Regions from separate parts of the Pyramidobacter piscolens W5455 genome, predicted to be linked through region 1. Evidence: riboswitches for the same ligand, from Rfam matches in the RefSeq annotation. Region 1 holds a riboswitch; the other holds the start of a gene.
The links. A riboswitch is a leader RNA that binds a small molecule or an ion and turns the genes downstream of it on or off. The one in region 1 is predicted to bind S-adenosylmethionine.
Positions count from the first base shown of each region.

Region 1 (7,386 bases):
CGGCGTGATCATGGGAGCCAACATCGGCACCACCGTCACGGCGCAGCTGGTCGCCTTCAACATGAGCGAGCTGGCGCTGCCGCTGCTGGGCGTCGGCATGCTGCTGGCCGTCTTCGGCCACTCGAAAAAACGCCGCTACGTCGGCAACGGCATCTTCGGCTTCGGGCTGCTCTTCATCGGCATGAGCACGATGGAGCACGCGCTCGGCTTTCTCGCCGCCAACAAACAGTTTTTTCTCACCTTCGCCGCTCATCCGCTGCTGGGCGTCGCCGCCGGCACGCTGCTGACCATGGCCGTGCAGTCGAGTTCGGCCACGGTCGGCCTCACCATCGCCATGGCCGTGCAGGGGCTGCTGCCGCTTCAGTCGGCCATCGCCATCCTGCTGGGCGACAATCTGGGCACGACGATCACCGCCGTCATCGCCGCGCTTGGTTCGAGCAGGTCGGCCAAGCAGGCCGCCGCTGGGCACGTGCTTTTCAATCTGCTCGGCGTGGCGATCTTCCTGCCGCTGCTTGGCCCCTATACGGCGCTGATCTCGCACACGTCCGCGAATATCGCCCGTCAGCTGGCCAACGCCCACACGCTCTTCAACGTCGTCAACACCATACTCCAGCTGCCCTTTGTGAGTTTGCTCGCCCGGCTGATCCAGAAGCTGATTCCGGTCAAAGATGAAAAAGTTTACGCCGGCGCCCGTTATCTGAATGAAAGCCTGCTGAACACGTCGCCCGCCGCCGCGCTGACGGCGGTGCGCAACGAACTGCTGAACATGGGCGGCATGGCGCTGGAAATGCTCGACCTGGTGAAGCAAGCTTTCGCCTCCAAGGATCCGGGCGCCGTGTCCAAGCTGAATCGGGTGGAAGACGGCCTGAACGACCTGACGCGGCGCGTTGCCGCCTTCGCCGCCAAGCTTTGGCAGCGCCACATCTCCGATCATCTTTCCTCGCTGCTCGAATCTCTCGTGAACGGCTCCAGCGACATCGAGCGCATCGGCGATCATGCCCAGAACATGATGGAGCTTTACGAGTACCTTCAGGATCACAATCTCGAATTTTCGCCGTCCGCCGTTCAGGAGTTTTCCGCGATGCTCGCGCTGGTCCGCGAGATGGTGCAGAAGGCTCTCGAGGCCCTGCGCACGGAGAACGTCGAACTGGCCCGCGAGGTGTCGGTGACGATGGAAGACGGGGTCGACGCCATGGAGAGGCAACTGCGGCACACGCACATACAGCGCCTCAACGACGGGAGCTGTACGCCCTCGTCCGGCGTGCTCTTCATCGACCTGATCAGCAACATGGAGCGCATCGGCGACCACGCCACCAACGTGGCCGAAATCGTTCTGGAAACGTCCGGTCTTCATGCGCGCCGGGAAACGGGCAAAAAGTTCGAAATGTAATGAAAGGCGGGGAGACGCACGCACCACCGCGAGGACTCCAATTATAAGGAAGCAACCGGAGAAAATCGCCGCGCCGCTTTGGGATGCCGATCCTTGACTCAAACGACGAATGTTCTCCAGCCCCGCCGGCCAAAATCGCGCGCTTGTTCCCGGCCGAAAAAACCGCGGCAAAAAAATGCAAAAATTCGGCGGCGATTTATCCCGAAAAAGTCCGCAGAAACGGCGGCTCCCAATGATTGGTGTATAATTGTGAAAATCGCTCCGACATCGACCGGCGTCAACGGCCGACCGTCCGTTCAGCCCAGCTCGCAGGAGGCTTTGAAAATGAAAGAACCGGAAGCTTACGCCCCGACTGCCGCGGATTTCGTCTACCGACATCTGCGCGGCCAGATCTTCGCCAAAAAGCGCCAGCCCGGCGACCGGCTTACCGAAGAGGCGATCGCCCAGGAACTCGACGTCAGCCGCACCCCCGTGCGCGAGGCGATCCGCCGCCTCGCCGCCGAGGGACTGGCGACGCTGATCCCCAACGCCGGCGCCCGCCTCGCCAATCCGACCAAGAAAGAAATCATGGACACTTACGAGCTGCGCGAATATCTGGAGTGCCTGGCGGCGCGCAAGGCGGCCCTCAACATCACCGCCGCGCAGGCGGACAAACTCCAGCGGACGATCGACGAGGAAGAACAGATTTTCGCCGCCCGCAATTTCGAGGCCTACCTCGACGTGAACAACCGCTTTCACCGCACGCTGGCGGAATGCTCCGGCAACGCCGTGCTGGCAGAGTTCGTCAACAATTTGCTGGCGCGCACCTGCGTGTACATGATCTTTTACGATTCGTTCTTCGACATGAGCACCAATCCCAGCCTCGACGAGCACCGCGCCCTGCTCAAGGCACTGTTGGCGCACGACCCCGACAAGGCGGAGCAGCTCATGAAAGTCCACCTGATGCTGTCGGCCACGTCGCTGAAAAGCAACGAAGGCCTGCGCGTCGGCGGAGAATGAGCGCCGAACATCGTGAAGCGAGATCGGCATTTTTCTTCATAAAAGTATTGACACAGTTTGCCGGGCGCTGCGAGAGTGTTCAGACGCTTGCAGCGCCCTTTGCGAGGGGGAAACTTCGATGGGCAAGGACATCCTGCTGATCAGCGGCCTGCCGGGCTCCGGCACGATGGCGCCGGCGACCGTGGACACCGTGGCGGAATCGGTCCGCCGCAACCGCGACAATGCCGATAAGGGCAAATACATTCCGCCGGGGCCGCGCCCCGAGGCGGTTGACATATGAGACGCCCGCGCATCAGAATCACGCTCATCGATCGCAAAGGCCCCTGCCCGTGCCACCGTGGCCACCGCGTCGGCGACGAATGGGACTTCGACAGCGAACGCGGCACACTTTGCCCGATGGCCATGCACGTGGCCTTTCTGTACATCGATATCCTCCGCTATGGCGGCGAGATTCCCGGTCAGCCCAAGGGCACGGCCGTATTCTGCTGCCCCGATGCCGACACGATCAACGTCTTCAAAGTCGAACGCCTCACGACAGACTCACCTTCGAAAAACAGCCTGCCGGAATAATAAAAAGCCGCGGTGTTTTCGGACCGAAAATTCAGCTCTCAATCTTCTATAAATATTCCCAATGATCTTACAAGCTCATTGGAAACAGGACGCATCGATCATGTTCAGAGCGTCGTTTTTCACCGGCTTTGCGCAGTGGTTGAGTGCGTTGGAGAGCATGTCGGTATTCCCCATCAGCTTGCGATCTTTAACGGTATTACCGTTAATCCAAACATCAAAGGCACACTACGCGTAAAACCGGAGTTCTGGCGAAGATATGCTGCGCTGAGTGTACGCAGCTGGAGCCACAAGGGCAAGAACCGTAAAAATGATAGTTCGGGCTGCGGCGCCTGATCCGCAGCAATGGAAAGGAGCGACCATCATGAAACTGACGTTTTTGGGACACGCCTGTTTCGATCTGTTCGACGGGGCGTATCACGTGCTCACCGATCCGTATCTGACGGGCAATGTGCTGGCCGCGGCGAAGGCCGACGAGGTGGCGGCCGATTTCATCCTCGTCAGCCACTGCCACGGCGACCACCTCGGCGACACGCTCGACATCGCCCGGCGCACGGGCGCGACGGTGGTCGGCGTGGCCGAACTGCGCGGCATGCTGACGGAGGCGGGGCTGAAAAGCTGTCTCGGCAACATCGGCGGCTGGGGGCCGATGCCGTTCGGACGCGTCAAGCTGCTTCAGGCGATCCACGGCAGCGGCCTGCCGGGCGCGCTGGCCTGCGGTTTTCTGATCGGGATCGGCGGCAAAAAAATTTATTTCGCCGGCGACACGGCTTTTTACGGCGACATGGCGCTGCTGGCCGAGGAAAAGCTCGACGCGGCGCTGCTGCCGATCGGCGACTTTTACACGATGGGGCCGGACGACGCGGCCCGCGCCGCCCGGGCCGTGGGCGCGAAGATCACCGTGCCCATGCATTACGACACGTTCCCGGCCATCAGACAGGATCCGCAGGCGTTCAAAGCGCTCTGCGAACCGGCCGTCAAGGTCGCGGTGCTGCGGCCCGGCGAGTCTCTCGAGCTGTAATTTTTCCGCAAAGATTCGTCGCGCTCTTGCGCTTCGCAGGAGATTGTGTTATCATACCCGTCAATCAAACAGCGCAACTTTTTATCAAGAGTCAGGGGAGAGAGTCAGCTCGACGATCCTGCACCAACCTGCCCGCGTGGGAAAGGTGGTCCTGCTGACAGCGATGAGGGGAAGCCTCAAAGAGGGATTTGAGCCGCCTTGCCATCGCAGGGCGGCTTTTTCGTTTCCCCGAAGATGCGCGCGATCCCCCTACGGAAGGTGAAACCATGATCCAACTCCGCGGCGTCAAAAAAATCTATCGCGCGCCCGACGGCAACTCCGTCGAGGCGCTCTCGGGCATCGATCTGGACATCGGCGACGGTGAGATCTTCGGCATCATCGGCCTGTCGGGCGCGGGCAAATCGACGCTGCTGCGCACGGTTAACCGCCTCGAGGAGCCCAGCTCGGGCAAAATTTTCATCGACGGGCGGGAGATCACGGCGCTTGACGCCGGCGGTCTGCGGCTGGCGCGGCGCAAGATCGGCATGATCTTCCAGCACTTCAACCTGCTGGCCTCGCGAACGGTGACGGGCAACGTCGCCTTTCCGCTGGAGCTGGAGCGCTGGAAGCCGAAGGACGTCAAAGACCGCGTCGCCGAAATGCTCGACGTCGTCGAGCTTTCCGACAAGGCCGGCAGTTATCCGTCGCAGCTTTCCGGCGGCCAGAAGCAGCGCGTCGCCATCGCCCGAGCGCTGGCGAACCGTCCGCACGTGCTGCTCTCCGACGAGGCCACCAGCGCCCTCGACCCGCGCACCACCAAATCGATCCTCAGCCTGCTGGCCGGCATCAACCGCCTCATGGGGCTGACGATCGTCGTCGTCACCCACGAGATGAACGTCATTCGCGAGATCTGCTCGCGCGTGGCGATCATCGAAGCGGGACGCATCGTCGAACAGGGAACGGTCAAGGAAATATTCCTCAACCCGCGCTCGAAAACGGCGCGCGAGTTCCTCGCCAAGCTGCCGCGCACCGGCTACGACGAGGGTGCGGGACTGCCCCGCGAGGCGGGAAAGCCCGTGGCGGTGCTCACGTTCGACGGCTCGGCGGCGGAAGCGCCCCTGATCTCGCAGACGATCAAGGCCACGGGGGCCGACGTCAACATTCTCGCCGGCGCCATCGACAGCCTCTACGTGTCGCGCGTCGGCACCCTGACGGTGCAGTTCGGCGGCGCGCCGCAGGTGATCGCCGCGGCGATGGACATGATCCGCGCCCATAACGTGAAGGTGGAGGTGATCTGGAATGGCTAAAATCTTCGCCCTTCTCGCCGAGCCGACGCTGCAGACGCTCTACATGGTCGGCCTGTCGAGTCTGTTCGCGATCCTGCTCGGGCTGCCGCTGGGCATCGCCCTCGCGCTCACCGAAAAGGGCGGCCTGTGCGAGAACCGCGTCGCCGGCAAGGCGCTCGACACGTTCGTCAACGTCTTCCGCTCCTTCCCGTTCATCATCCTCATGATCATCCTCTTTCCGCTCTCGCGGCTGATCGTCGGCACGACCATCGGCACCACGGCCGCCATCGTGCCGCTGTCGATCTCCGCCGCGCCGTTCGTGGGGCGCGTCGTGCAGAGCGCCCTCAAGGAAGTGGACCGCGGCGTGATCGAAGCCGCGCAGGCCATGGGCGCCGACGTCAAGACCATCGTCCTGAAAGTGATGATCCCCGAAGCTCTGCCCTCGCTGGCCGCGGGCGCGACGCTGACGGTCATCGCCATCGTCGGCAGTTCCGCCATGGCCGGGGCCATCGGCGGCGGCGGGTTGGGCGACGTGGCCATCCGCTACGGCTTCCATCGCTTTCGCAGCGACGTGCTCATCGCCGCCGTCGTCGTTATTATCGCCATTGTCCAAGGGATCCAATGGCTCGGTAATAAAATCGTCCGGAATCTGAGCCGGAATCGATAATTTATTTTTCAGGAGGTTGTGTTGAAATGAAAAAAATCTGCGTTCTCGCTTGTGCCGTTTCTCTGTGCTTCGCCGGCGCCGCCGGCGCCGGCACGCTGCGCGTCGGTGCCACGCCCACGCCTCACGCCGAGATCCTCGCCCAGGTCAGGGACGACCTCAAAGCGCAGGGCGTCGACCTGCAGGTCGTGGAGTTCACCGACTACGTCACGCCCAACCTGGCGCTGAACGACGGCGAGCTCGAGGCCAACTACTTCCAGCATCTGCCCTACCTGCAAAGCTTCTGCAAGGACCGCGGCCTCGATCTGACTTCCGCCGCCACCATCCACGTGGAACCGATGGGCCTGTTCTCGAAGAAGTTCGCCACGTTCGAGGAGCTTAAAAACGGCGCGCTCATCGCCATCCCCAACGACCCCACCAACTGCGGCCGCGCCCTGCTGCTGCTCCAGTCCGCCGGATTGATCAAGCTGGCATCGGACAGCGGCCTCACCGCCACCGAGCTGGACATCGAAGAGAACAAACACGATTTCAAGTTCCGCTCGCTCGAGGCGGCCCAGCTGCCGCGTTCGCTCGACGACGTGGACGCAGCCGTGATCAACGGCAATTACGCGATCCCCGCCGGCTTCAACCCCGCCAAGGACGCGCTGCTCGTCGAGGGCGCCGACTCGCCTTACGCCAACGTCATCGCCGTCAAGGCCGGCAACGAAAACAACGCCGACGTGCAGGCGCTGGTCAAGGCCCTGCAGAGCGACAAAGTTTCCAAGTACATTCTCGACACTTACGCCGGCGGCGTGTTGCCCGCGTTCGGCGGCCCCGCCAAATAGAAAAAAGGCAAAACGATTTTTCGGCCATGCTGTTTCGCATCTTGCAGATCAGCATGGCCGCTTGTTTTTCGCCGCGCCGGCGTAAAAATGTTCCACGTGGAACATTTTGAAAAATATCCTCGCCGGCCTGACGCGCCGCACTCGGCGCGTCTCTCTTTTTCGACGGGACAGAACGCTTTCGCATTGGAAGTTATGGAGGTCTTATTCATCCACAACTTTTATTTTAAGAGTTTAAAATAAATTTTTGACTTTGACTCTTCATCACGCCACTAGGATCAAATAAAATAAAACACATTGGGTCTCGCGGTTGAAGGCGGAAATGGAGATCTTAATCGTCAGAAATAAAAATCTCGAATTCAGCTTTTGGCGCGCTGCGCCGCAGCTATAAATTATTCTGTATGCACGCAACGTTTTTCCGTTCGATGCGGGACGTTTTTTGGGTTCAAAATTATCATTTCTTAATTTTATTATTTTTTATAGCAATTTTTCCTTGCGCGCCGCTTGGTAATCTGATCGCTCCATGATAGAATTAAATTAATTAATTACAAAGAAATACTTTCAAGAGCGTTTCCCATTTTAAAAAGATCGACAAAAGGTCGCCTTTTTCCTTTTGAAAGAATTTTCCGATCGCGAGCAAAGGAGGTTCGGCGGGAATG
Region 1 is NZ_ADFP01000039.1:50,000-57,385, forward strand. It holds gene HMPREF7215_RS02815 (Na/Pi cotransporter family protein) at 1-1,390, shown strand, start outside; gene HMPREF7215_RS02820 (GntR family transcriptional regulator) at 1,715-2,389, shown strand; gene HMPREF7215_RS13070 (hypothetical protein) at 2,508-2,669, shown strand; gene HMPREF7215_RS02825 (TIGR04076 family protein) at 2,666-2,959, shown strand; gene HMPREF7215_RS02830 (metal-dependent hydrolase) at 3,321-3,977, shown strand; SAM riboswitch class I at 4,056-4,147, shown strand; gene HMPREF7215_RS02835 (methionine ABC transporter ATP-binding protein) at 4,244-5,263, shown strand; gene HMPREF7215_RS02840 (methionine ABC transporter permease) at 5,256-5,909, shown strand; gene HMPREF7215_RS02845 (MetQ/NlpA family ABC transporter substrate-binding protein) at 5,936-6,730, shown strand; gene HMPREF7215_RS02850 (alpha/beta hydrolase) at 7,384-7,386, shown strand, end outside.

Region 2 (7,386 bases), on a different contig from region 1:
GCGCAAAAGCAGCGACATCGAACCACATTGGAAGTGCGGCTGGTACAGTGCCGGCTGGGTTCAGGCCCTGCTTATCGTCCTCTTCTGCGGTGCGGCTGTCTACGCAATTTTCGACCTCATGGGCATTCTTCCGAGCGCTTGGTAAAGCGGGTGTGCTGAATGCAAGTTTTAGGAAAAGACAAAGTTATTTTCTCTTTTAATCAGGACAACAAAGTTGCGTATTTTGTCGATGACGGCGAAGTTTTCACCGTCGAAACCGACGACTGCTACAGTGGGCAGATCAAAGATTCCAGCGTGTTGCGCCCCGACATCGACATCTCCATCATGGACTGTTCGGTCGGTCCGATTTACGTTAACGGTGCCGAGCCGGACGATGTGCTGTGCGTCGAGATCCTTGGCATTGATTTTGCGCCGCAGGGCGTAATGGTCACGTCGCCGGGACTGGGAGTGCTTGGCGAGAAGACGGAAAAAGCCAATACGAAAATCATTCCGATCAAGGACGGCTATGCCCACTTCAGCAAGGATATCATCCTGCCGCTGACGCCGATGGTGGGCGTGATCGGCGTGGCGCCCCGCAGCGGCGACATTCATTGTGCCGTGCCCGGCGATCATGGTTCCAACATGGACACGAAAGTCATCACCGTCGGTTCCAAAGTTTATCTGCCTGTGGCCGTCAAAGGGGCATTGCTGGCCGTCGGCGACTTGCACGCCTGCATGGGCGACGGAGAACTCAGCGGCACCGGCATCGAAACGGCCGGCAAAATCCTGATGAAAACGACCGTGGTCAAAGGAACGCGCCTCGAACGTCCTATGGTGGAGACAAAAGACGGCATGTACACGATCGCTTCCGCAAAAGAGTTCAAAGATGGCGTGCATACCGCCGTTGAAGACATGGTCAATTATCTGATGAGAAAAACTGGACTGGGATTTCAGGACGCGTACCGCCTTCTCAGCGCCACCTGTGACATTCAGGTCAGCCAGGTAGTCAACGATTTGCACACGTTCCGCGTGCGCGCCCCCAAGGCGCTCCTGAAACTGGGCGGAATCTAGTTTTTCGCCGAACATAAAGGAACTGAAACAGACTTTTTAAGACAACACGCAGCCCGCGGGCGTCTTCGGAGAAAATTCCAGAGCTGCCCGCGGGCTGTGTTTTTCGCGAGATTCTGACGCCGATTCCCAACTTTGCTGCGCTTATACTATTTCTCAATAAAAATGCCGAACTCAGAGGCATTGCGAGGGAGATTCACACAGCGAGCTGCGCAGCATTCGAGACAGTTCTGAGCGACTGAACTCTCTCGCAGCGCCCGGCAAACTATGTTAATGCTTTTTATCAAGAAATAGTATGATACTGATTTTCAATGAAAAGGTATCGTTGAAAATGCTGATGATTATCTCCAACGCCGGCGCACAGTGCGGTCGCTATACGCGGATTTCTCCAGACGGGAATATTGTGCTGAACTTGCTTGCGAAGCAAGGAATCGAAGGCGGGCTCTTCGTCTTGACTGCGCACATGACGATGGCTATGGCGATTATCTCCATCCTTGCGCTCGTTTATTTTAAAGGCCACAAGGCAAAGAAAGGCGGCGCTGTTCGTCTGGAGACGGAAAAGCTCACAAGGAAACAGGTTGTCGCCCTTGTCGTCTTCGTTCTGGTTGTCTTGTGCGTCATCGTCCTCAAAAAGGATTCCGGATTCATGGGCATTGTCGGCGCCGTCGTTTTGATACTGATCGGCGTGATCGACGAAAAATCCGCGTTCAAGACGATTCCCTGGAATATCATCATGATGGTTGCCGGCGTCGGCATGTTGATGAATATTGTCATCATATCGGGCGGAATCGATATTCTGACAGGCGCGATTGCCGCACTGACCTCTCCTGTCACGGCGGGCGGGGTTTCCTGTATGACGGCAAGCGTCATGTCGTGGTTCTCATCGACCCTGGGCGTTGTCGTGCCGACGCTGACGCCGGCAGTCTCCAAGCTGGCCGCAGAAATCGGCGGCAACGTCACGGCCATCGGGCTCCTCAGTTCTATACTGATCGGTTCTTCCAGCGCGTGTTTCAGTCCCGCGTCTTCCGTTGGCGGCGTGATCTTGTCTACCGTTGTCGGAGACGAGAAATCCAAAGGAGTGATCGATGAAAACAAAACATTTGTAGTGTTGTTCATTCCGGTCCATCTGCATGGCGATTATCTTATCTCTCATCTCGATTACGGGGCTCTACAATATTTTTTCGTAACGGGATTCCTGTTTCTTTGGGAATTTTTGCTGCGGCGGTTTTTGTTCCGCGCTGGCGGGGAACCCTTTTCGGTGCTATAATGCTGTCTGCAATGAGCCGTTGGAGTGCCGACGTAAGTCCGGTTGCTTCAGCGGCTCGTTTTATTTTGCGCGGAGCCGCGCTTCGCCCGAAAGGAATGGAATTCGATGCCGAAAACGAAACTGCAGGAACTGATCTTTACGCTGATGATGGTGCCCGTCATGGTGACGTGGATGGTGCTGTACAATCTCTGGCTGTCGCCGCAGGGACTGACAGGAGTGTCGGCGCGGACGGGCGCGACGGTGCTCGAACTCTGCGCTCTCGCGCTGGCAGTGGAGTTTCCGCTGATTTCGCCTGCGGCCCACGCGATCGCTTTTCGGATCGTGCGACGGACAAGCTGCTCTCCGACACTGCTTCCGGTCGTCGTGGCGCTGTGCATGGTCAGTCTGATGTGCCCTTACATGAGCTTTATGGCCATGCTCTTGCAGCGCGGACTGCCGGCCGAATGGGCGTCGGTCTGGGGAGGAATGCTGCGGGTCAATTATCCCATGGCGCTGGCGTGGCAGCTTCTGGTCGCCGGCCCTGCCGTGCGGGCGACGTTCGCTTCTTTGCAGAAGCGCTTCTGGCCCGCGGGCGCTCCGGCCGCATAGCGCGCGTCTCAAGATGCCGCCGGCTTTATCACCGCACAACGACAGCTTTTCGAAAAACTCTTGCGTCGACGCCCAATCTGTGCCAAGATACCCGCCAATCAAACAGCGCAACTTTTATCAAGAGTCAGGGGAGAGAGTCAGCTCGACGATCCTGCACCAACCTGCCCGCACGGGAAAGGTGGTCCGGCTGACAGCGATGAGGGGAAAGCCTCGGAACGGTCTTTTGAAGCCGCCTTGTCGCACGACAGGGCGGCTTTTTCGTCGTCTCGATAAAACGCGCGGGGGAGGAAGAGAGCGATGATTCAACTGAGCGGCATCAAAAAAAGCTATCCGGCCGCCGACGGCGGCGCGGTCGCGGCGCTGGACGGCGTCGATCTGGCCGTCGGCGACGGGGAGATTTACGGCGTCATCGGCTATTCCGGCGCGGGCAAGTCCACACTGGTGCGCTGCGTCAATCTGCTCGAGACGCCCGACGAAGGGCGGCTTGCCGTCGGCGGTTTTGGAACAGTCGAGGCCCGTGGCGGCAGGCTGCTCTTCACGCCCGAAGGAGGGGCCGCGTCCCCCCCGATGAGAGAGACTGACCTGCGCCGGCTGCGCCGCGGCATCGGCATGATCTTTCAGCACTTCAATCTATTGGACCGCAGCACCGTTTTCGAGAACGTGGCCTACCCGCTCAGGTATTGCGGCATGAAAAAGGACGGAATCGAACGCCGCGTGCTGGAACTGCTGGAGTTGGTGGAGCTGCGCGACAAGGCGGACGCTTATCCTTCGCAGCTTTCCGGCGGCCAGAAACAGCGCGTCGCCATTGCCCGCGCGCTGGCAAACAATCCCCCGATCCTCCTCTCCGACGAGGCTACCAGCGCCCTCGATCCCGACGTTACCGAGTCGATCCTGACGCTGCTCAAAAACCTGAACCGCCGCCTGGGCGTCACGATCATCCTCATCACCCACGAGATGGCGGTGATCAAGTCCATTTGCCAAAAGGTGGCGGTCATGGAGAGCGGGCGCGTCGTCGAGGAAGGTCCCGTGTACGACGTTTTCTCGTCGCCGGCGGAAGTCGTCACGCGCCGCTTCGTGGCGGCCACGTCGGGGCTGGGCAGCTTCGGCAAGTTGATCGCCGGCGGCTCGCCGCTGGTGCGGACGGACGAACGGCGGCAGCTCGTCAATCTGGTCTTCACCGGCGACTGCGTGGGCGACGCGCTGATCTCGGAAACGTCGCGGCGGTTCTGCGTCGACCTCAATTTGGTGCTGGCCAACGTGGACCTGCTGCAGGGGCGTCCGCTGGGCTACACGGTCGTGATGGCGCAGGGCGAACCGGAGAACATCGACGCCGCGCTGGCCTATTTGCGCTCGCGCTCCGTCAGGGTGGAGGTGATCGAAAATGCCCGCGTTTCTTAAAAGCTGGGCGCCCAACGTCTGGGCTTATCGCGTCAAGTTCCTGGCCAGCGTCGAAGCGACCGCGCAGATGTTTTTGATCGCCGGCGCGTTCACGCTGCTGTGCGGATTTTTCTTCGGCATCCTGCTGACGGTGACGAGAAAGGGCGGCATCCGTCCGAACGCGGCGCTGTTCCGCGTCGTCGACACTTTCATTAATATCTTCCGTTCGATTCCTTTCGTGATCCTGCTGATCTTCCTGATTCCCTTCACGCGCGCTGGTCGGGACGGCGATCGGCGTGAAGGGGGCCGTCGTGCCGCTGGTTTTCGGCGCCGTCCCCTTCTTCGCGCGGCAGGTGGAGACGGTGCTGGTCGGCGTGGACCCCGGCAAGATCGAGGCGGCGCGCAGCATGGGCAGCGGCACGGCGGGCATCGTCTTCCGCGTCTGCCTGCCCGAGGCCGTGCCCGAGCTGATCCGCGTCGTCACGATCACGGCCATCAGCCTGATCGGCCTCACCTCCATGGCCGGAGCGGTGGGCGCGGGCGGCATCGGCGGCTTTGCCATCAACTACGGGCAGAACCTCCATCATCAGGATATCGTCAACGTCTGCGTAGCGGCGCTGCTCGTCGCCGTTTCGCTTCTTCAGGCGCTGGGCAGCATGATGGCGCGGCGAACCACCAACCGGCGGCTTTTCCGTCCCGGGCTTCGTGTCAGAAGGTAACAGCGGCGGATTTTCCGCCGATACAAGATGTTTTTAATTTATTTACGGAGGAATTTATCATGAAGAAATCGCTGAAAGTTTTCGCCTGCACCGCGGCCGCGGTTTTGGCCGCTTCGTCCGCCCCCGCCGCCGTGCGGATCGGCATCCCCGACGACGCCACCAACGGCGCTCGCGCCATCAAATTGCTGGAGACGGCCGGGCTGATCACCGTCGACCCCGCGGCCGGATTTTCCCCCGAGCTCAAAGACGTGACCGGTTCCGTATATGACGTGGAAATCGTGCCCACCATGGCCAACACGCTGCCCTCCACGCTCGACGATTTCGGCGCCAGCGCCATCAACGGCACCTACGCGATCCCCGTGGGGCTTGTGCCTTCGCGCGACGCGCTGATCATCGAACGACAGGGAGAGGACGGCGAAAATCCTTTCGTCAACGTGATCGTGGCCCGCTCGGCCGACAAAGGGAACGAGACCTATCGAAAGGTCGTCGACGCCTACCATAGCCAGCTCGTGGCCGAGTACCTGCTGGTCAAGTACAAGGAAGCCTTCTTCCCCGCTTTCGCTTACAACAAGGATTTCACGCCCGCCTCGGATTTTCCCGCGTCCATCGATGACTACCGGTCCGACCGCGCCGGCAAGACCGTCGTCAAAGTCGGCGTATGCGGCTCTTCCAACGGACAGTGGAACGCCGTGCAGAAAATCCTCGACGAGAACGGCGAGAAGATCTTCATCGAGCTGGTCGAATTCGACGCCTACAATCTGCCCAACGAGGCCCTGAACAGCGGCGAGATCGACCTCAACGCCTTCCAGCACAAAGCCTATCTGAACAAGGAAATCTCCTCGCAGGGCTACGCGATCGAAGCCATCGGCGACACGCTGATCGCGCCCCTGTCGCTCTATTCGCGCAAGGCGAAGACCCTCGACGAGCTCAAGGCGCTGGCCGGCAAAAAGTGACCCCCCACGCGAAAAATTTCGCCAAGCCTCTCGCCGCCGCGCGCTGGAAGACAAACGCAGCCACAAAAAAACCTTTCGGACGGAACGTTCCGTCCGAAAGGTTTTTTGTCTTCGACGCGCGTTTTCAACTGACGCGGACTACATCGTATGATACTGGCACTTGCCGCGGGCGATGTCGAAAAGGTCGCGCATATAGCTGCAGAGACGCAGTTTTTTGGGATAGCAGAAATAAAAATGCCGCTCGAAGCCGTGACAGCGCAACGGATAGCATTTGGTCAGCGTCTCCACGCGCGTGTCTCCCTGAATGTAGCCGTAAGGACAGACCATGACGGCGTTGAGCTGGGCGGTGACCAATTTGGCGGCTTCCATGTTGAACAGTTCGAGAAGCACGCGCGGCTCGAACTGGCACAGCTGGGCGAGGTGGTTCTGGATGGTGCGCACGCTGTGCCCCGAGGTGAGGTTGACGAAGTTTTCCTCCCGCGCTTCGCTCAGTTCGATTTCGGTCCCCTGGCCGATGCGGCGGGAAATGGCCGTCTGCTTGGAGGCCATGAGGACGATCTGTTCGTTTTCCAGCAGGCGGTATTCCAAGTCGTTCTGCTTCGACGCGGTGGTGATGAAGGCCACGTCGCAGCCGCCCTTGCTGAGCAGTTCCTCGAGTCGGACGGAGGGCAGCTCCTTCAGCTCGACGGTGACGAGCGGATAGCGGGCGAGAAAAGCGGGCAGGATCTGCGGCAGCAGGGAAATACTGCGCTGCGCCGAAATGCCGATGCGCAGCGTGGCGCGGTGATCGTTTTTCATTTCGGCGATCTCGCTGAGGAAATTCCGCTCGGCCGTCATGATCTCGCGCATGCTTTCGACGTAGCGTTGGCCGGCGTAAGTCAGCGTCAGCCGTTTGGCGCGGCGGTCGAAGATCGGCAGCCCCAGTTCGTCTTCCACGGCTTTGACGGTTTGCGACAGCGAGGGTTGGGAGATGAGGAGTTTTTTTGCGGCCGCGGTGATGCTTCCCTCCTCCAGAATCGTCATGATATAAGAAGCGTGTTTCAGATTCAATCGTGCCGCCTCCTTAAAATGTATACTGTATAAATATCTTTGACCATAATTGTGAACTTATGGGCGCATAAAACTTTTAGTATTGGCATTTTCCCCCAAAAAGTTGAATAATAAAACCAGCTTCATCAACTCAATCTCGTATATAGAGGAGGAATTGCAAGTGAAAAAGTTCGTGTACGCGCTGTTGGCCATGTCTCTGCTCGGCGTCGCGGCCGTTTCCGCGGGGGCCGAAGAGTGGAAGTTCACCCGCAAGATCGACGTGGTTTGCCCCTGGGGCGTGGGCGGCGGCGCCGACAGCACGATCCGCCCCATGGCCAAGCTGCTCAAGGACATCCTCGGCGTCGAGGTCGAGGTCGTCAACGTTTCCGGCGGTTCGGGCGTTAAC
Region 2 is NZ_ADFP01000128.1:11,204-18,589, reverse strand. It holds gene HMPREF7215_RS11120 (aromatic amino acid transport family protein) at 1-145, shown strand, start outside; gene HMPREF7215_RS11115 (acetamidase/formamidase family protein) at 160-1,050, shown strand; gene HMPREF7215_RS11110 (SLC13 family permease) at 1,379-2,314, shown strand; gene HMPREF7215_RS11105 (DUF2798 domain-containing protein) at 2,420-2,902, shown strand; SAM riboswitch class I at 3,014-3,105, shown strand; gene HMPREF7215_RS11100 (methionine ABC transporter ATP-binding protein) at 3,200-4,300, shown strand; gene HMPREF7215_RS13715 (hypothetical protein) at 4,325-4,492, opposite strand; gene HMPREF7215_RS13710 (ABC transporter permease subunit) at 4,576-4,998, shown strand; gene HMPREF7215_RS12565 (MetQ/NlpA family ABC transporter substrate-binding protein) at 5,058-5,951, shown strand; gene HMPREF7215_RS11080 (LysR family transcriptional regulator) at 6,090-7,001, opposite strand; gene HMPREF7215_RS11075 (Bug family tripartite tricarboxylate transporter substrate binding protein) at 7,162-7,386, shown strand, end outside.
Region 2: it holds a riboswitch for S-adenosylmethionine, as region 1 does, so the genes downstream of both, HMPREF7215_RS11100 (methionine ABC transporter ATP-binding protein) here and HMPREF7215_RS02835 (methionine ABC transporter ATP-binding protein) in region 1, are expected to answer to the same signal.